One region of the Williamsia sp. Y721 genome, then DNA from elsewhere that is predicted to be linked to it. Evidence: predicted binding sites of a transcription regulator. Region 1 holds the regulator's gene; each other region holds the start of a gene.
The links. Region 1 encodes LexA, which represses DNA repair genes until DNA is damaged. Its sites were predicted from a motif close to CGAACANNTGTTCG; they were not measured.
Positions count from the first base shown of each region.

Region 2: AC56PL_RS04360 (HNH endonuclease signature motif containing protein) is a predicted target of LexA. The motif match lies at 3,980-3,993, and genes of this name have one in related genera.
Region 3: AC56PL_RS01365 (DUF222 domain-containing protein) is a predicted target of LexA. The motif match lies at 2,640-2,653, and genes of this name have one in related genera.

Region 1 covers NZ_JCASNH010000003.1:678,651-685,353, reverse strand. The annotation lists gene hflX (GTPase HflX) at 1-793, shown strand, start outside; gene AC56PL_RS17895 (acyl-CoA dehydrogenase family protein) at 886-2,028, shown strand; gene lexA (transcriptional repressor LexA) at 2,131-2,850, opposite strand; gene AC56PL_RS17885 (LysM peptidoglycan-binding domain-containing protein) at 3,042-3,548, shown strand; gene nrdR (transcriptional regulator NrdR) at 3,639-4,088, shown strand; gene hrpA (ATP-dependent RNA helicase HrpA) at 4,094-6,703, opposite strand, start outside.
Region 2 covers NZ_JCASNH010000001.1:1,006,522-1,013,224, reverse strand. The annotation lists gene AC56PL_RS04370 (hypothetical protein) at 1-83, opposite strand, end outside; gene AC56PL_RS04365 (heavy metal translocating P-type ATPase) at 161-2,230, opposite strand; gene AC56PL_RS04360 (HNH endonuclease signature motif containing protein) at 2,653-3,867, opposite strand; gene AC56PL_RS04355 (response regulator) at 4,156-4,848, opposite strand; gene AC56PL_RS04350 (sensor histidine kinase) at 4,845-6,410, opposite strand; gene AC56PL_RS04345 (cation:dicarboxylate symporter family transporter) at 6,516-6,703, shown strand, end outside.
Region 3 covers NZ_JCASNH010000001.1:287,654-294,356, reverse strand. The annotation lists gene AC56PL_RS01380 (primary-amine oxidase) at 1-52, shown strand, start outside; gene AC56PL_RS01375 (NAD-dependent succinate-semialdehyde dehydrogenase) at 45-1,523, shown strand; gene AC56PL_RS01370 (agmatine deiminase family protein) at 1,543-2,556, shown strand; gene AC56PL_RS01365 (DUF222 domain-containing protein) at 2,766-3,479, shown strand; gene AC56PL_RS01360 (hypothetical protein) at 3,657-3,794, shown strand; gene AC56PL_RS01355 (purine-cytosine permease family protein) at 4,116-5,531, shown strand; gene AC56PL_RS01350 (PucR family transcriptional regulator ligand-binding domain-containing protein) at 5,611-6,703, opposite strand, start outside.

The sequences.
Region 1 (6,703 bases):
GACGGACCGTCGCCGCATCCGTGAGCGGATGGCGAAGTTGCGCCGCGAGATCCGTGAGATGAAGACGTCGCGAAACACCAAGCGCACCAAGCGGAAAGAGTCCGCTGTCGCATCGGTCACGATCGTCGGTTACACGAACGCGGGCAAGTCCAGTCTGATCAATGCGATGACCGGATCGGGTGTGCTGGTGCAAAATGCGCTGTTCGCCACCCTCGACCCGACAACCCGGAAGATGTCCCTCGACGACGGTCGGGAAATCGTGGTCACAGACACCGTCGGATTTGTCCGGCACCTGCCCACCCAGCTGGTCGAGGCGTTCCGTTCGACCTTGGAAGAGGTCGCGGACGCTGACCTGCTGTTGCACATCGTCGATGGGTCGGACCCGATTCCGACGGACCAGATCAGCGCGGTGCGCAAGGTCGTCGATCAGGTGATCCAGGACGAGAAGGCGACCGCACCACCGGAGCTTCTCGTGGTGAACAAGATCGACGTCGCCGATCCGACGGTGCTGACGCAGCTTCGGAGTCTGTTTCCCGACGCGGTCTTCATCTCGGCGGCCACGGGCGAAGGTATCCCGGAACTGCTCGAGCGGGTCCGGGAGTCGGTGTCGCGACATGACGTCCATGTCACCGTCCGGGTGCCGTACTCCCGGGGTGACCTGGTCTCGCGCATCCACGCCGAGGGAGATGTGACGCGCGAAGAGCACGGCGCCGATGGCACGGAGATCGTCGCCAGCGTGCCTTCTGCGCTTGCCAGCCAGCTGGCCGAGTTCGCCGCATCTGACTTGTTCTGAAAATCCAGGCCTCCAGGCCCTTGGGCTAAATGTAGAATCCAGTTACAGTTACTGGCACATCCGCGTTTTGACACCTCGTTATGGAGACCTTGATGGAACGTACGATTTTCGAGCCTGAACACCTCCTCTACCGCGATTCGTACCGAAGCTTCCTCGAACAGCATGTGGCGCCGCACCACGCCCGCTGGGAAGAGCAGAACATCGTCGATCGCGATGTGTGGATCGAAGCAGGTAAGAACGGCTTCCTGGCCGTGGACGCACCCGAAGAGTTCGGCGGCGGCGGAGTCGACGACTTCCGCTACCAGGCCATCGTCTCCGAGGAGTCCGCACGGGGCGGGTTCAGCGGCCTGGGATTCACCCTGCACAACGACGTCATCGCGCCGTACCTGCTGGAGCTGACCAACGATGAGCAGAAGGCGCGTTGGCTTCCGGGATTCACCTCCGGTGAGCTCATCACCGCCATCGCCATGACCGAGCCCGGAACCGGTTCGGATCTGCAGGGCATCAAGACCAACGCCAAGAAAGACGGCGACCACTGGGTGCTCAACGGATCGAAGACGTTCATCACCAACGGCATCAACGCCGACCTGGTGATCGTGGTCGCGCGCACCGACCCCGAGGCAGGCGCGAAGGGATTCAGCCTGCTGGTCGTCGAGCGTGGCATGAAGGGTTTCGAGCGCGGCCGCAACCTCGACAAGGTCGGCATGAAGGCGCAGGACACAGCCGAACTGAGCTTCGACAACGTCCGCGTGCCCGCCGAGAACCTGCTCGGTGAAGAAGGCCTCGGCTTCATTTACCTGATGCAGAACCTGCCCCGCGAACGCCTGTCGATCGCAGTGGTCGCCGCGGCGGCGATGGAGCAGGTGCTGGAGACCACCGTTCAGTACGCCAAGGACCGCAAGGCCTTCGGTCGCTCGATCGGAAACTTCCAGAACACCCGGTTCCTGCTGGCCGAACTGGCCACCTCGACCACGACGACGCGCGTCTTCGTCGATCACTGCATCGGTCTGCTGAACGAGAAGAAGCTGACCGTCCCGGACGCCGCAATGGCCAAGTATTACGCCACCGAGAACCAGGTGCACCTGGTCGACCGGTGTCTGCAGCTGCACGGCGGATACGGCTACATGCGTGAATACTCGGTCGCCAAGGCGTTCCTCGACTCTCGCGTGCAGACCATCTACGGCGGCACGACCGAGATCATGAAGGAAGTGATCGGACGCAGTCTCGGGGTCTGATCACTTCGTGATCCCCTGAACTCGAAAGGCGGGGTGTACCGGGATATCCCGGTACACCCCGCCTTTGATCGCTCTGAGAGTGATCTGCCTACGACTCGGAGCTCAGAGTCGGCGCATCACTGTGACGACCTTGCCCAGGATGACGGCATCGTTGCCCGGGATGGGATCGAACACCGGGTTGTGCGGCATCAGCCACACGGCGTCCTTGGTGCGCTTGAATGTCTTGATCGTGGCGTCGCCGTCGATCATCGCCGCAACGATGTCGCCGTTGTCGGCAACATTCTGCTGGCGTACGACCACCCAGTCACCGTCGCAGATCGCGGCGTCGATCATCGATTCACCGACGACCCTGAGCAGGAACAGTGAACCTTCACCGACCAGCTCTTTGGGGAGCGGGAAGACGTCTTCGACGGCTTCTTCGGCGAGGATCGGACCGCCGGCCGCGATCCGGCCGAGGACCGGGACGAACGTCGGTGTCGGCAGGGATTCGTCCGGTGTCTGAACCTGCCCGGCCGCTGTGGCCGGGTTCAGGTCGGTGTCCTGGATGTTCACCGCTCGAGGCCGGTTGTTCTCGCGCTGCAGGAAACCCTTGCGTTCGAGCGTGCGGAGCTGGTGGGCGACCGACGACGTCGAGGTCAGACCGACGGCGTCACCGATCTCCCGGATGCTCGGCGGGTAGCCGCGCTCGCGAACCGAGGTACGGATGACCTCGAGAACTGCTTTCTGACGGGGGGTCAGTGAGCCCTCGGCGAGTGGTTCGGTGGCGACAACAGTGGTCGCGGCCCCGTCCGCCGGTGTCGGGGGCTGGGTTGTATCGGCCATCAGGTCCTCCAGTTCATGCGGTATCGGGCGGGGTCCATGTCGACAAAGATAGTGCAAATGGTCACAAGTCTCAAACATTTGTTCGATCAGGCGTGGCGCTTTGTCGGAGGCCCGTGGTACAAATCGAACACTCTTTCAATCGAACGAGTGATCGAATAGAGATCGAAACCGATGATCGAGGACTGAACCCCATGACTGCAGCCACCACCATCATCCGGCCGGCCACAGCTCGGCCTGTTCACCACTCCGAGAGCGGTACCGCCCCGCGCACCACGCGCCCGGTACGGCCCGCGGACACATCACGCCCGGCCGGTCGCCGTCTGCCTGCGCAGCGCCGGGTCGCCGTCTCGTGTGCCGATTCGCGTAATTCCGAGCGGCGGATACCGACCGCTCGCGAGATGGTCTTCGCCCGCAGACGCGCCTGGGCGGCTGCGTCGGTCACCGGCGTCGGTCTGATGCTCGTGGTGGCGTTCATGACCTTCTTCGGCGGCGTCATGCAACAGTCCGCCGATCCGGCCCGCGTCGGAACCGAGGTCGTCCGGGTCCAATCGGGGGAGTCGTTGGGCGCCATCGCCTCCCGCATCGCACCCGAGATGCCGACCGAAGCCGTGGTTGCGAAGATCATGGAACTCAACGCCATGAACAACTCGGCACTGTCGGTGGGTCAGGCATTGGTCACCCCCGTCTACGCGAGGTAGACCGTGGAGGGGCCGCGATCGCGGACGGTATCCTCGGAGTCACAGTGTCTGGTCACTCCGCCCAGGCCGTCGACCGTCGAGGAATCGTGCATGCATTGCCCGTTTTGCAAGAACGAGGACACCCGCGTAATCGATTCGCGGGTGGCGGACGAGGGTCAGGCCATCCGTCGCCGCCGCGCCTGTTCGCAGTGTGCACGCCGTTTCACCACCGTGGAGACCGCGGTGCTCTCGGTGGTCAAGCGAACGGGCGTCACTGAACCGTTCAGTCGTGAGAAGGTCATGCGCGGCGTCCGCCGGGCCTGCCAGGGCCGTTCGGTCGACGACGACAAATTGCAGCATCTCGCGCAGCAGGTGGAAGAAGCAGTCCGGGCATCAGGCTCGGCGGAAGTGCCGGCCAATGAGGTCGGTCTGGCTATCCTCGGCCCGCTTCGCGATCTCGATGAGGTCGCATACCTGCGATTCGCCTCCGTCTACCGGTCATTCGACTCGGTGGATGATTTCCAGAAAGAAATCGACGACCTCCGGTCGAGCAAGCCTTAGCGCCACTACCGCAAGTCGCGGATCGCCTTGATGGCACGTTTTTCTGAGATCGGGTAAGCGGTTCGGAGCTGTTGAGCAAACAGCCCGACTCGCAATTCCTCGACAATCCAGCCCGCGGCCTCGCTGACCGCATCGCGCCGCTGCGGCGGGATCATCCGCAGATGGTCTGTCCATGCGGCCACCACGCGATCGATGGCTGCCATCGACGCGGCGTCCCGAGAAGCGGAGGCCGGCAGCTGTTCCAGCCGGGCCAGGGCAGCATCCAGATACCGCGGGATCTCGGGGAGGTGTTCGCCACCGGTGGCCGAGATGAACCCGTCGAAGACAAGATCCGCGAGTTGATCGCGCACGTCGTCGGCAGCGTCAGTCACCGTGCTGGCCGCGATGGCGGTACGCAGCGGAGCCACCCGGGTCAAGATCGCCGCGGCTTGGCGCAATTTGGTGGTGGCCCGACTCGTGACCTGCCCGGCGACATGGCCTTTCAGCGCGGCGTAGTCGGCAGCGGTCCAGACCTCCGGCTGCGGGGGAACCAGGTCGATCACCGCCGCCCGCACGCAATCGGTGAGCAATGCCTCACCGCTGGGGTAAGGGCTTTGGCTCAGTGCCAGCCGCTCCGCGGTCCCGAGTGCAGAAGTCGCGTTCTGACGTAGGCCCGGCACATCATTGATAAGCAGTCCGATCAGGGCGTTGTACATCGCGCTGCGCTGCTCGGACTCGGTCGACATCGGGGCAACGGTGAAGCCGCCTTTGCGGGGCACCAAAGCCGGGTAGCTCGTGATCTCCTGTCCGGCAACGGTGTTGCGGACCGAGCGCGCGATGGTTCCGAACGTCTTGTCTGTCCAGGTGGTTGCCACCGGCGTCGACTCGGTCGCGGCCTCCTTCTCTAGAGCCGCGCGAGCCTTGCCGCCGAGTCGTTCCTGGAGCTCTGTCAACGATTTGGAGTGGCCCAACTCCTGACCGTCCGGGGCCAGGGCCACGAAGGTCATCCGCAGGTGGTCGGGCAGCGCGGTCGGCCTCAGGTCGGCGGCTGCGATCCGCACGCCGGTGAGGCGGGTGAGTTCGGCGGCGACGGCGGACGTCAGGGGCTTGGCACGCGGTGTCACCGCATCAAGGATCTGTGAGGCCAGATCCGGTGCCGGACCGATCTCGCGCCGAAGGGTTTTCGGCAGTGTGCGGATCAATTCGGTGACGAGTTCGGTGCGCATTCCGGGGACCAGCCAGTCGAAGCCCGAAGGTCGGGCCCGCGTCAGCAGGGGCAGCGGAATCAGCACACTGACGCCGTCGTCCTCGGTGCCGGGCTCGAAGCGGTATCGCAGATCGTAGGTGGCATCAGCCTGACGCCAGGTATCCGGGAAACCGGCCGGATCGCCGGCAACGACGTCTGCGGGATCGAGATCGAGGAGGTTCGGGTCTTTCTTGCGTGCGGTTTTCCACCAGGTGTCGAAGTGCCTGCCCGAGACCACCTCTTGACCCACGTGGCGGTCGTAGTGCGCGAACAGGGTGTCGTCGTCGACCACGACATCGGTCCGCCGGACGCGGTGGACCGACTCCTCGGCATCGTCGAGCAACGCCCGGTTGCGATGGAAGAAAGGATGCTGGGTGCGCCAGTCTCCTTCGACGAGGGCACTGCGGATGAACAGCTCGCGGGCCGCCTCGGGATCGATGGATCCAAAGTTCACCCGGCGTTTGGTGACCAGGGGAACGCCGTAGAGCGTGACCCTTTCGTAGGCCATCGCCGCAGAGTGTTTGCTCGACCAATGTGGTTCGCTGTACTGGCGTTTGACCAGATCGCCGGCCAGTCGCTCGGCCCATTCGGGTTCGATGCGGGCGACGGTCCTGGCCCACAGGCGGGACGTCTCGACGATCTCGGCCGCCATCACGAACCGAGGCGGTTTGTTCGACAGATGTGAGCCGGGGAAGATCATGAACTTCGTCCCGCGCGCCCCGAGGAACTCTTTGGATTCCCCTTCGCGGACGCCGATCTGACTCAGCAGACCCGACAGGATCGATTGGTGGACAGCGACCGCTGCGGCGGAATCGGATTCGGGCGTCTCGAAGTCCGCAGGGACGGTCCAGCCCAGATCCCGGGCGATCCGGACGAGTTGCGAGTGCAGATCACGCCACTCGCGGATGCGTAGTCCGTGCAGGAACTCGCGGCGCATGCGTTTGCGGAACTGGCTCGAGGACAGCTCTTTTCGCGTGTCCTCGAGATACGTCCACAAATTGAGGAGGGTGAGGAATTCGGAACCGTCGGCGGCGAACCTGCGGTGCGACTCGTCTGCAGCCTGCCGGTGTTCGGCGGGCCGTTCCCGGACGTCGGGCAGCGACAGGGCGGCAGTGAGTACCAGCATCGGCCCCAGGACACCCTGCTTGTCGGCCTCGACCAGCATGCGGGCCAATCTCGGGTCCACCGGGATCCGCGCCAGCGATCGGCCGATCGGGGTCAGCCGGCGTACCGGGTTGTCGGGGGTGGCCGGGACGAGCGCGCCGAGTTCGTCGAGAAGTTGTTGTCCGTCGCGGATCGCCTTGGGATCGGGCGGCTGGACAAACGGGAATTTGCCCACATCGCCGAGGCCGAGCGAGGTCATGTTCAGGATCACCGCGGCCAGATTGGT
Region 2 (6,703 bases), on a different contig from region 1:
GTGCCCGTGCCGACGACTGTCACGAGCGCGACAACGGCCCCGGCGAATCGAAGGTTGATGCGGCGGACCAAAGAACAGGGCATGCGAGCACTATGCCATGGGGTCCCCTGCTCGCTGTCCGTTCTACGTGCCGAAACCGTACGTCTGTGGCTGGTCGCTGTCAGGCGTCAGATCGGACCGTCCTGTCCAAGGGCGACTCGTACATGTGGCCACGCAATTCGGTACCGACACTCACCTCCGGGCGCAGATCGAGACGGCGCAAGAGCTGAGCGTTCAGAGCGACCACAACAGTCGACACCGACATCAGGATGGCGCCCACCGACATCGGCAGGACAAATCCGATCGGTGCCAGGACACCGGCTGCCAACGGAACCGAGATGAGGTTGTATCCCGCTGCCCACCAAAGGTTCTGTTCCATCTTGCGATAGGTGGCCTTGGACAGCCGGATCACCGAGATGACCGACCGCGGGTCGTCGCTCGCCAGGATCACTCCCGCAGAGCCGATCGCGACGTCCGTGCCGGCACCGATCGCGATCCCGACATCGGCCTGCGCCAGTGCGGGTGCATCGTTGACGCCGTCACCGACCATCGCCGTGACGTGTCCCTCGTGCTGTAATTCCTGCACTGTGGATGCTTTGTCCTCCGGCCGGACACCGGCGAAGTACCGATCGATACCGAGCGCCTGCGCCACCGACCGTGCGACCGCCTCGGCATCCCCGGTGATCATGACCACCTTCACGCCGAGGTCGTGCAGCGCGCCGACCGCTTGCCGGGATTCCGGACGGATCTCGTCGGCGAGGCGGACTGCTCCGATCAGTTCGTCGTCGGCCAGAACGTGCAGGATGATTGATCCGTCCGCTCGCCATGCGGCCGCCACGTCGACTTCGGCGCGCCCGTGGTTCTCCAGCAGACGGGGGCCTCCGACATGGATCTGACGTCCGCCTACCGTCGCCGAAACACCCACTGCTGGAGCCGAAGTGAAATCCTTCGCCGGCGGGATGGGTAAGCCGCGCTCCTGTGCAGCGCGCACGATCGCCTTACCGAGTGGATGTTCACTGCCGGCCTCGGCGGCCGCCGCGAGAGTGAGCACGTCGCTGTCCGAGTTCGCGCCGACCGAGTGCAGGCCGATCACAGTGGGCTCACCTTTGGTCAGTGTCCCGGTCTTGTCGAAAAGCACCATGTCGACGGACCGCATACTCTCCAGCGCGAGTCGGTCTTTCACCAACACCCCGCCGCGGGCGGCACGCTCGGTCGCGATCGCGACGACCAGCGGGATCGCCAGACCCAGCGCGTGCGGGCAGGCGATGACCAGCACCGTGATGGTGCGGACAACCGCGTCGTCGGTCTTGTCCAGACCCGTCCAGATCGCTGCGGTGATCACCGCAGCACCGAGTGCGTACCAGAACAACCAGCCCGCGGCCCTGTCGGCAAGACGCTGCGCGCGCGATGATGAGTTCTGCGCCTCAGAGACCAACCGCCCGATCCCAGCCAGTGCGGTGTCCTGCCCGATGGCCGTAACTTCCACCCGCAGACCGGAATCCGTGGCCACCGTGCCGGCGACCACCGTATCCCCCACGCCGCGCGCAACGGTGCGCGATTCGCCGGTGACCATCGATTCATCCATCTCGGCCGTACCGTCGACCACCTTTCCGTCAGCGGGCACGGAGGCCCCGGGCCGCACCAGGACCACATCGCCGACCTGCAGGTCGGACGGCGCCACGACGACGGTCGTGTCGCCGTCGACCCTTTCGGCCTCATCGGGGAGCAGCGCGGCGAGCGAATCGAGAGCCGAGGTGGTCTGTGCCAACGAACGCATCTCGATCCAGTGCCCGAGCAGCATGATCACGATCAGTAACGCCAGTTCCCACCAGAAATCGAGCTCGTGATCAACGATTCCGATACTCGCGGCCCAGGAAGAGACAAATGCGACCGTGATGGCCAGCGCGATGAGCAGCATCATGCCGGGGGCGCGCGCGCGCACCTCACTGACGCCACCGGTGAGGAACGGGCGCCCACCCCAGACGTACATGACCGTGCCCAACACCGGAGAGACCCATTCGAGCGCCTCGGAGTCGGGCAGATCGTAATCGAGCAGCGAGGCGAACATCGGAGAGCAGAGCACCACCGGGACGGCGAGGATCAACATGATCCAGAACAGGCGACGGAACTGCGCAACGTGATGAGCATGCCCACCTGGACCGCCGTGATCGGCGTGCCCGGCCGGATGCATGGCAGAACCGTCGTCGTGGACTGAATTGTCAGGGTGATGGTCGGTGTGATCGACGGCCGGGCCGACTGCCGCCTCGGCGCCCGGGTCACCGCCGCCGTCCCCATGTGTTGGGTCCATCAGCCCTGTGTACCCCTGACAGGAGTCGTTGTGGAGGGCCTTCGGTCACGCATCGCAGGAAAATTTGGACCGAATCCGGCGCCGTACCGCCGATCACCTCCCAGAAACGTCGACCTGCTCGACCCCACCAAACTCGTGCCCGAAGCGCCGCTGAAGTTTGATCACGTTGCAACCGGTGCTGCCGCCCAGCTGCCTGGACGGCAGCACCGTGTTTTCACACTATGGAGTTGTCAAGGATGCATGCGCGGTCCCGAAAGATCTCGGGTGCGCGGGAGTGGAGAGTCGGTTGAGTCAGGCGGCGAGGTTCAGGCCGCGAGGGTCAGGGTTCGGCGGTTGTAGGGCGGTAGCGGTCTTCGCAACGGATCGACATCGGCCGGTGGGATCAGCCAGGGATGGCCGTCGGAGCCCATGATCACGTCCCAGTCGGTGTTGTGGACTGCCATATGGCACGTCCGGCACAACAGGCATCCGTTGTCGAGGGTGGTCAGGCCGCCATCGACAAAGTGCACGATGTGGTGACAATCCGACCAGCCGGCTTTCGCCCCACATTTGATGCAGCAGGCATCGCGAATAATGATTGCTTTGCGGACCAACCCCTTGAACAATCGTTTGGGCGGGCTCAGATCGATCGGTACCTCCTGACCGTCCAGGGTGACCGAGGTGATCGACGAATCACACGCCAACGCAGCGGCGGTCGCCTCGGTGATCGGCCCCATCCAGGACAGCGACGCCGCCTGCGGGTGGTCCGCCGGAACGGTGACCGTCACCTCGGTCCGCGGCGCCGAGATCAGTGTTTGCCCACCACCACCACCGCAGTCCAACAGCTGGTGCAACGCATCGGCCCGACGCTGAGTCGGCGAGCGGCTGTCATCCGAGCCATCCGGCTCCGGACGCGCTCTGGACCACAAGTCCAACGCGGAGAACAACTTTTCCCCGATCACCGCGTCCACGTCGAACGTACCGACACATCGTCCCTCCTGGACTTTGTATTCCAGACTGTTCAGTGACCGGTCTTCGGCCGGCGGCGGACCACCGGTATCCGCAGCGATCTCATTGCCCAGCGCCCGAGCGACCGCACTGATCTCCGCCGGTGGGGCACCGGAAATGGCGTGACTCAACAGTTTCCGCTCAAACCCGGCCCACTGCTCGACCGTCAGCGATTCTTCGGACCGGTCGGCGATATGCGCTACCCCCTTGACCACCGCATCCACGTGCTCGGAGGACAGGAACCCGTCGCGTGAATAGCCCGCCGTCCGATCCAGCCCCGCGATACCCGCGCCGATGCGTAACCAGCGGTACGCCGAGGCCGGGGCGGCCCCGTTGGCCTGCAACAACTTTGCTGTGGTCGATCCATCCTTGCGGGCTATCCCGGATTCATCGATCATCGCAGCGCACACTGCGAGTTGATGATCGGTCGCGTTACGCAGGGTGATCAGGTCTCTGGTCATATCGAGTACCACGATGGGATCGTCGGGTGTGTCCAGGTCAACCAGCGAATCGACCGTATCGAGAAGTCGCATTACACAGCACCTTCCAAGAGCAAAGAGTAAACCGGGATGTCGACCGGAGCGTCTCTGCGGGGAAGGCGTCAGATACGTCGTGCTTGTGGTCGCCGACTCCACCGTACCGACTCGAACGCATGTTCGCAAGCAAATCTCGGTGAAACCTGTTGACCAACAACAGATTTAGATAGTTTTCCGAAGCAACTCGAACCAGTCCAACGCAGATCACCACGGGTGTCCCTGCAGACCGGTCTGAGCAAGATAACCGGTCCGTGTGACAAATCTTGCGAAGATTGGTGAGTCGGGTCAACGACGCCACTGATACCGGATCTTCGGCCGCCCGGCGTGGCCGTAGTCGGTGTGGCGTACCAACGTTCCCTCTTCGGCGAGCCGTTCGAGGTAACGCCATGCCGTCACCCGCGACACCCCGACGATCTTGGCCGCGTCGGCGGCAGTGATGCCACCGACGGTGTCGCGGACAACCTTTGCCACCTCGTCTGCGGTTCCCGGCGCAGCACCCTTCGGCGCAGCGGATCGGTCCGCGCCGGTGCGCAATTCGGCGAAGGCGCGGTCCACCTCGGCTTGACTGGCGGCGTCGGTACCGGCCGGGAGGGCCGCGCGGTAGCGCTGATAACGCTCGAGCCGATCGCGAAAGGCCGCGAAGGTGAACGGCTTCAGCAGATAGGCCAGCGCCCCGTTGGCGACTGCGGCGCGCACGACCTGCAGATCGCGTTCCGACGTGATCGCGATGATGTCCGGCGCGGGGCGTAGCCCGGACAACGCAGACGCGAGGTCGATGCCGGTGGCGTCGGGCAAGCCGATGTCGAGGAGCACCAGGTCGATCGGGGCTCCACTGACCGATGCCGCGACGGCGGCCTGCATTGCATCCCGGGCGGTATGGACCAGCGCAGCCGCGGTGAATCCGGGAATTCTCCCTAGATAGGTGCCGTGAGCCTCGGCGATCAATGGTTCGTCTTCGACGATGAGCACGTTGATCATCGCGCCGCCTTACCGATGCGCACCGTCACGACCGAACCGTATGTCATCTCCGCGGTGAGCGTGCCGCGGTGCCGATCGACGACCTGGGCGACCAGTGCGAGACCCAGTCCACGCCGCCCGTGCTCACTCCCGCCCTTCGTCGAATAGCCGCGCTGCATCGCCTTTGAGAACTCCGCGGGGTCCATGCCGTGGCCGCTGTCAGCGACCTGGATCAGCAGGTCGTCCCCGTCCAGACGGACCGTGACCTCCACCCACGGATCGTCCCGATCGCAGGCGTCGAAAGCGTTGTCGATCAAATTGCCGACGACGGTGACCAGCTCTGGCCCTGACAGCAGCACTTCTTCTGCGTCCGAGGACAATTCGGTGTCATCGGTGATGGTGAAGCCGATACCCCGCTCGTCGGCCTGGGCGCTCTTGCCGAGCAACAGCGCCGCGAGCGCGGGTTCGCCGACGGCTTCCGACAGACGGTCGACCAGACGTTGGGACAGTTCCAACTCGGTGGTCGCGAACTTCACGGCCTCATCGGCGCGGCCCATCTCGACGAGCGTCACGATGGTGTGCAACCGGTTCGCGGATTCGTGGGCCTGGGAGCGTAGCGATTCGGCAAACACCTTCATCGAGTCGAGTTCACCCAGCGCGCCCTGCAATTCGGTGCGGTCCCGGATGGTCACGACCTCGGTGTCGGGAGACCGCTCACCGGCTACGTGAGAACGGTTCACCACGAGCACCCGGTCGCCGGTGACGTGGACCTCGTCGCGCGCACCGGGAGAGTAGGAGCGCAAGAAGAGCGGCAGAGACTCATTGTCGATCTCGCCCGACGGCAGGGACAGCAAGCGCCGGGCCTCGTCGTTCGCCAACGCGACACCGCGGCGGTCGCGCACGATCAGTCCCTCCGAGACCGAGTGCAGGATCGCGTCGTGGTGCTCGTACATCACTTGGAGTTCGGTCGGTCCGAGGCCGTGGGTCTGCCGGAGCAACCGTCGCCCGATCGCCCAGATCCCGATCAGTGACACCCCCAATGCGGCGAGCGCGACCAGGATGATCTGCGGAAGCTCGTCCCGCCAGCGCTGCCCGAGAGTCTGCTGGGTGATACCCGCCGACACCAGGCCGATGATTTCCCCCGACGACGAACGGACCGGGGCCACCGCCCTGACGGAGGGCCCGAGAGTCCCGGTGTAGACCTCGGTGAAGGTTCGGCCTTCCAGCGCCGGTCCGATGGTGCCCAGGTAGTCCTGGCCGATGAGGGCCGGGTTGGTGTGGGTGAAGCGGGTCCGATCGGGCGCCATGATCGTGATGAATCCGATCCCGGTGTCCTCGCGAATGCGCCCGGTCACCGGTTGGAGGATCTGCGGCGCGGTACCCGATGCGATTGCCGCTGCCGTCGAGTTCGACTGGGCCAGGGTACTGGCGATACCGAGGACCTGTTGGCGCGCTGCCGAGTCGCTGTCTCGGCGGGCGTCGAGCAAAGCCAGTGCACTCCCCGCTAGCACGATCACCGCGACAACCACGAGTTGCAACACGATGGCCTGACCTGCCAGAGAGCGTGGCACCAATCTCGTCATCGACCTCTCCGCCTGAACGAAATGAACTTAACCGTGACCTCGCTCACTTTGGCGAACACCATTCTTTCAAACCCGTTCCTCGCTGCTTCACAAAGGAAGTCGATCATGACAACGACAGAAGACCGTCCGACACAAGAGCAGCCACCGGCTCCAAAGCGGCGTGACCGGACGCATTGGTTGTACATCGCGGTGATCATCGCGGTGTTCGCAGGTGTGATCGTCGGACTCGTCGCCCCCGGTGTAGGCGAGGACCTCGGTGTTCTGGGCACCATGTTCGTGAGCCTGATCAAGAT
Region 3 (6,703 bases), on a different contig from region 1:
CCCCAGTTCACACTGCTCAACCGAAACCACAGGAGGCCACTGCCATGACTGAGAACACCACCGACCCCATCGCCGACTTCCGCGGCCTGCTGGGCACAGTTCCCGCCGGGCTGTGGATCAACGGCAAGTCGGTCGACTCGTCGAACGGCGAGACCTTCCCCGTCGCCGACCCGGCCACCGGCACCACCCTGCTGCAGATCGCCGACGCGACCCCACACGATGCCAATACCGCTTTGGAGAGCGCACTCTCGGTCGCTGACGAATGGGCCGACACCGCGCCCCGGGTCCGCTCGGAGATCCTGCGATCGACATTCGAGTTGATCCGCGAGAACGCCGACGACATGGCGCTGATCATGACGCTGGAGATGGGCAAGGCCCTGGCCGACTCGAAGGCGGAGATCAACTACGGCGGTGAGTTCTTGCGCTGGTTCGCCGAAGAAGCCGTACGAATCGCCGGTCGCTTCACACAGTCGCCCGCCGGCACCGGCAACATCCTGGTGAAGCACGCGCCCGTGGGCGTCGCCCTGGCGATCACGCCGTGGAACTTCCCGCTGGCCATGGGAACTCGCAAGATCGGTCCCGCGCTCGCTGCCGGTTGCACCATACTGGTCAAACCTGCAAAAGAAACCCCGCTCACGATGTTGTACCTCGCGAAGCTACTGAGCGAGGCCGGACTGCCCGACGGCGTACTCGCAGTGCTGCCGACCAGTAAGGCAACCGATGTCACCGAGCCACTGATCGCCGACCCCCGGGTCCGCAAGATCAGCTTCACCGGTTCGACCGAAGTTGGTCGCACGCTGCTCGGCGATGCTGCTGCAAATGTCCAACGGACCTCCATGGAACTCGGCGGTAACGCACCGTTCCTGGTCTTTGCCGACGCCGACCTCGAACTTGCGGTCGAAGGCGCCTTTGCTGCCAAGACCCGCAACGGCGGCGAGGCCTGTACCGCGGCCAATCGCTTTCTGGTACACGAAGATATCGCCGAAGAGTTCACGACCGCCCTGGCCGCGAAAATGAAGGCGATGGTGCTCGGCCCGGGTTACGACCCGAAGACGACCCTGGGACCGATGGTCAACAGCAAACAGCAGCAGTCCATTGCCACCGCCGTGTCCGACGCGGTGGCAGCCGGTGCGCGGGTTCGCCTCGGCGCCGATCCGGCCGATGACGCCGGATGCTTCTACCCGGCGACCGTGCTCGACCAGGTTGCCGCAGACGCCGAGATCGCCAAGAACGAGATCTTCGGCCCCGTTGCCGTGATCAGCACATTCACCACAGAGACCGAGGCCATCGACGCAGCGAATTCCACCGAATTCGGCTTAGCCGCTTACCTTTACACCACCGACCTCGACCGCGCACTGCGCGTGGCCGACAAGGTAGAATCCGGCATGGTGGGTATCAACCGGGGTGTGATCTCCGACGTCGCCGCGCCGTTTGGCGGCGTCAAACAGTCCGGCATCGGGCGCGAGGGTGGCTCCGAGGGTATCTACGAGTATCTGACCACGAAGTACATCGCCCTGACCTAGCCCCGACGAGGAGCATCCGATGAGCAACTGGCACATGCCCGCGGAAAGCGCTCCGCAGGACAGGGTCTGGATGGCCTTTCCGGTCCAGGGTTATTCGCTGGGCGACACCACGGTGGCTCGTGACGCGGCCCGCAGCACCTGGGCCGCCGTCGCCCACGCCATCGTGGAGTTCGAACCGGTCACGATGATCGTCGACCCGGGCGAGATCGGTCCGGCCCGCGATTACCTGTCGTCCGAGATCGAGATCATCGAGGCACCGCTGAATGATGCGTGGGCACGCGACATCGGGCCGACGTTTGTCCTCGACGACAACGGTCGCCTCGGCGCGGTCGACTGGGTCTTCAATGGCTGGGGTGCGGCCGAGTGGGCACGGTGGGACAAGGACCAGCACATCGGAGAACTCATCGCCGAGCGCGCCGGCGCCGAACTCATCGATTCGCCAATGATCAATGAGGGCGGCGGCATTCAGGTCGATGGGGCAGGAACCGTCCTGGTCACGGAGTCGGTGCAGCTCGGCGACGGGCGTAACAGCACGTGGACCAAAACGCAGGTCGAGGCCGAGCTTGCCCGGACCATCGGGGCCGACCGCGCGATCTGGTTGCCACACGGCCTCACTCGTGACAACGAGAAGTTCGGCACCCGTGGGCACGTCGACATCGTGGCCGCGATGCCGTCACCGGGGGTGGTGCTGGTGCACGATCAACGGAATCCGAACCATCCCGACTTCGCCGTCAGCAAGCAGATCAAGGCCACCATCGCCGCCGCCGAACCCGGCTGGGAGATCATCGACATACCGGCGCCCACCGTCCTGACCGACGACGAAGGACCGGTCGACTACAGCTACATCAACCACCTCGTCATCAACGGTGCCGTCATCGCCTGCAGCTTCGGCGACCCCAACGATCACGAGGCCGCGGAGATACTCGGCGACGTCTACCCTGGCCGGACAGTGCGAACCATCGATGCTCGGCCCCTCTTCGAACGCGGCGGCGGCATCCACTGCATCACCCAGCAACAGCCATCCCTCCGCTAGTTGCGCTCACCGATCGCCCATCTACTTCGTCAGGCTATCGAAAGATGTTGTAGCCGAACCACATCCGATTGACTACACCCTTGCGAACACGCGTTCGATTGAGTTCGGTGGAGTCAGTCGACCACAAGTACGACGTATCTGACGCCTTCCCCGCAGAGACACTCCGGTCGACGCCCCCGGTTTGTTCTCTCCTTGGAAGGTGCTGTGCTATGCGACTTCTCGAGATGGTCGACGATTTGGTTGATCTGGTCTTACCCGATGATCCAACTGTGACGCTGGGTATGGCGAAGGATCTGATCACCCTGCGTAACGCGACGGAGCATCAACTCGCGGTGTGCGCCGCGGTGATCGATGAATCGGGGATGGCGCGTAAGGCGGGTTCGACCACATCAAAGTTGTTGCAGGCCAGCGGTGCTGCACCAGTATCGGCGTACCGCTGGTTACGCATCAGCGCAGGCTTGATGGGTCTGGATCGTACTGCCGGCTATTCACCGGACGGGTCCAGGGACACCGGCGGGCCACCGCCGGCGGAAGACCGGTCACTGAACAGCCTGGAGTATGCAGTCCGTGAGGGCCGCTGTGTCGGCACGTTCGATGTGGATGCGGTGATCGGTGAAAAGCTGTTCTCCGCGTTGGACTTCTGGTCCAAAGGGCGCCCTGAACCGGATGGCTCGGATGACGGTCGAAGCCCCACCCAACGCCGAGCTGATGCGCTGCACCAACTTCTGGATTGCGGTGGTGGTGGACAGACGTTGGTGTCGGCGCCGCGGACCGAGGTGATGGTGACCGTGCCCGCCGATCATCCCGAGGCTGCCTCGCTGCCTGGATGGGTCCGGCCACCGAGGCGACTGCCGCGATGTTGGCGTGTGATTCGTCGATCACCACGATCACCCTCGACGCACAGCAAGTCCCCATCGATCTGAGTCCGCCGAAACGTCTGTTCAAGGGTTTGGTCCGCAAGGCGATCATCATCCGCGACACCTGCTGCATCAAGTATGGGGCCAAGGCCGGCTGGTCGGATTGTCATCACATCGTGCACTTCGTCGACGGCGGCCTCACCACCCTGGATAAACGGGTGCCTGCTGTGCCGGACCTGCCATATGGCGGTCCACAACACCGATTGGGACGTCATCATGGGTTCCGACGGACACCCGTGGCTGATCCCACCGGCCGACATCGACCCGCAACGAAAACCTTTACCGGCTTACAACCGGCGAACCCTCACCCTCGCCGCCTGAACCAACTTCACCACCGTCACCACTTCTCCACCACCAGCGCACCCGAGCTCTCGTCGGGACCGCGCACGCATCCTTGACAACTCCATAGCGTGAAAGTGCGTGGTGCTGCCGCCCACGAAGTCAGTCCAGCCGGCCGGATGAAGTCCGCTCCAGGTAGCCGGATGAAGTCCGCTCCAGATGAATTGACGGGTTGCGGCCGCAGCACCATGGCAACCGGCTGGTCGTTTGCCTACCGATTCGGACAATCCGACTGCCGAATCGGTAATCCCAACCGACGAAATGTCAGTTGCAGCTTGCTCCTGCGCGGGAGACTGTTGCGCAATGACATCCACGACGCCCCGCACCACTCCGGAACCGGAGACTGCATCGGGCACCTACGGCGACAAAGTTCTCGCAGTGGAGCCGGGTGGTAACGAGTTCATCCCGCTTGAGGCACGCCATGGCAAGCCCCGCGGCCTGTTCTGGACCTGGACCGCCCCCAACCTGGAATTCGCCACCATCTTCCTGGGCATACTCGCGGTTCTCTACTTCGGTTTGACCTTCTGGCAGGCCATCGCCGCGATGGCACTGGGCAATCTGCTCGGCGCCGCGGCCCACTTCCTGTTGTCCGCGCGCGGCCCGCTTCACGGTGTGCCACAGATGGTGCTCGGCCGCTTGGGCTTCGGGTACCGAGGCAACATCGTCCCGGCATCCTTCATGGCGGTGATGTGTGGCATCGGCTGGTTCGCAACCAACAGCGTCAGCGGCGCACTGGCCCTCAACACACTCATCGGCGTGCCGTCGGCGATCGCGCTGCTCATCATCGTGCTCCTGCAGACGAGCTTCGCGTTCTTCGGGCACAACCTGGTCCAGAGGTTCGAACGGGCCGCTGCACCGGTCCTTGCGGTCATCTTCGTGATCGCAGGCATCTTCATCTTCAGTGAAGCCGACCTTTCGATGCCGTCATTGGGCGAGAGCGGCGGTACCCTCGGCGGATTCCTGCTGACCGTCGGCGCAGCCTTCGGATACACCGCAGGCTGGACGCCCTATGCTGCCGACTTCACCCGCTACCTTCCGGCGAATGTATCCAAGCTCCAGACCGGATTCTTCGCATCCAGCGGCCTGTTCATCTCCACCACCGTTCTGATGGCGATCGGCGCGGCATCGGTCACGATCGGCTTCGACGCCGACCTCAACTACACCGACGCGTTCACCTCGTCGATGCCTTCGGTCGTTGCCAACCTCACCTTGCTGGCGATCGCCGTCGGCGCCGTGGCGGCCAACGCGATCAACCTCTACTCGGGCGCGATGGCCTTTGTGACAATGGGATTCAAGTTCTCGGTCGGTATCCAGCGCGCTCTGGTCACCGCGGTCTTCGGTGTGGTCGGATTCCTGGTCGCCTGGTGGGCCCTCGCCGATGCCGCGGCGAACTATGAGACGTTCCTGCTGATCGTCGCCTATTGGATCGGACCGTGGTTGGGCATCGTGTTCGCCGACCAACTGCTGCGCCGAAACCGGCCCATCGCCGGATTCCTCTACGACTCCAAATACTCCAACTGGGGTGGACTCTTCACCTTCCTGGTCGCCCTGGTGGTCTCGGTGTTGCTGTTCGGCAATCAGGAACGCTGGGTCGGTTACGTGGCCGATGCTGTGCCGGAACTCGGTGACATCGCCTTCTTCGTCGGATTCATCATTGCTTTCTTCGGCTACATCCTGTTGTGCAGCAAGAAGATCAACAAGGACTACCAGGCAGTCTGATCAACCCCCGCCCGTTGATCTGACAGTTGATGACCCGAGCCGCTGATCACCCCTCGAACTGCTCCACAAGTGGTTCTGATCAGTCGGCTCTGCGACGGCCCTGTGCGCGATGAGCGCACAGGGCCATCAACAATCCCGGATAGGTTTGCGGCGCAGTGAAATCGAATCCGACCAGTCCTCGGATACGTTCGAGGCGCTGATACAGACTCTGCCGCCCCAGATTCAGCGCCGCCGCCGACCGGGTGGCGCTGCAGCCGTTCCGCAGATGCACTTCGAGGGTGTGGATCAACTCCGAGCCGTGGTCGTTGTCCCAGGCGATCACCGGGCCGAGCGCTGCGGCGGCCAACTCCGACCGGACGCCATCCGGCAAGGTCTCCACCGCCAGGTCCGCGGCCAGCGCCCGGACCGACGTCACCGCATCGGAGTGTGAACCCGACCGCCGATCGGCCACCGCGAGCGACAATGCATGGCGCACCCGCACCAGCGCCGACGAGAGTTCGTGCGCATCAAGGCGGCAGGGATCGCCCACCACCACTGTCGCCGCGCCGGAGCCGCCTGCATACGCACCCACGATCTCAGTGACGGCATCGCGATCGAGTCTCGACGGGGCGATCAGGGCGTACGCGGTCGCATGTACCTGCGCGTGCATCGACTGCGCCGAGATCCGTTTGGCGGCAGAGGCACTCAGTTGTGAGGCCATCCGCGGTGTCGGGACATCAACCGCGACAGGAACAATCCGGGCGGAGGCCGACGGCCGAAAACCTGCGGCCCCCAACCGCATCATCAGATCGGATCGCCGATCGATACGGGCGTCGAGCAGATCCGAGATCAACGACGACGCGGCCCGATGCGGAAGTCCACCGAGCTCCCGCGACAACGAAAGCGTCACTCCGAGGGGCCCTGCCCCGAGCTCGAGCATGCTGACCAATCCGGCCCGATCCAGTGGCGATCCGGGACCGGCGACCAGCGTTGCGAGAACCTCCCCTCGCATCCCCACCGGAACCGATGCCACCTGCGCATCCACCGCCTGCCACGCCGAATGGTCGTCGTCGACGCCCTCGGCGGCCATCAGCGCGTTGCCGCTCCCGAGCAGCACAAGGGGGCAACCAGCCGCGGCCGCAATACGTTTCAGCATCGCAGGCGCACCGTTGCCCGCCGCCATCTCGGTGTGC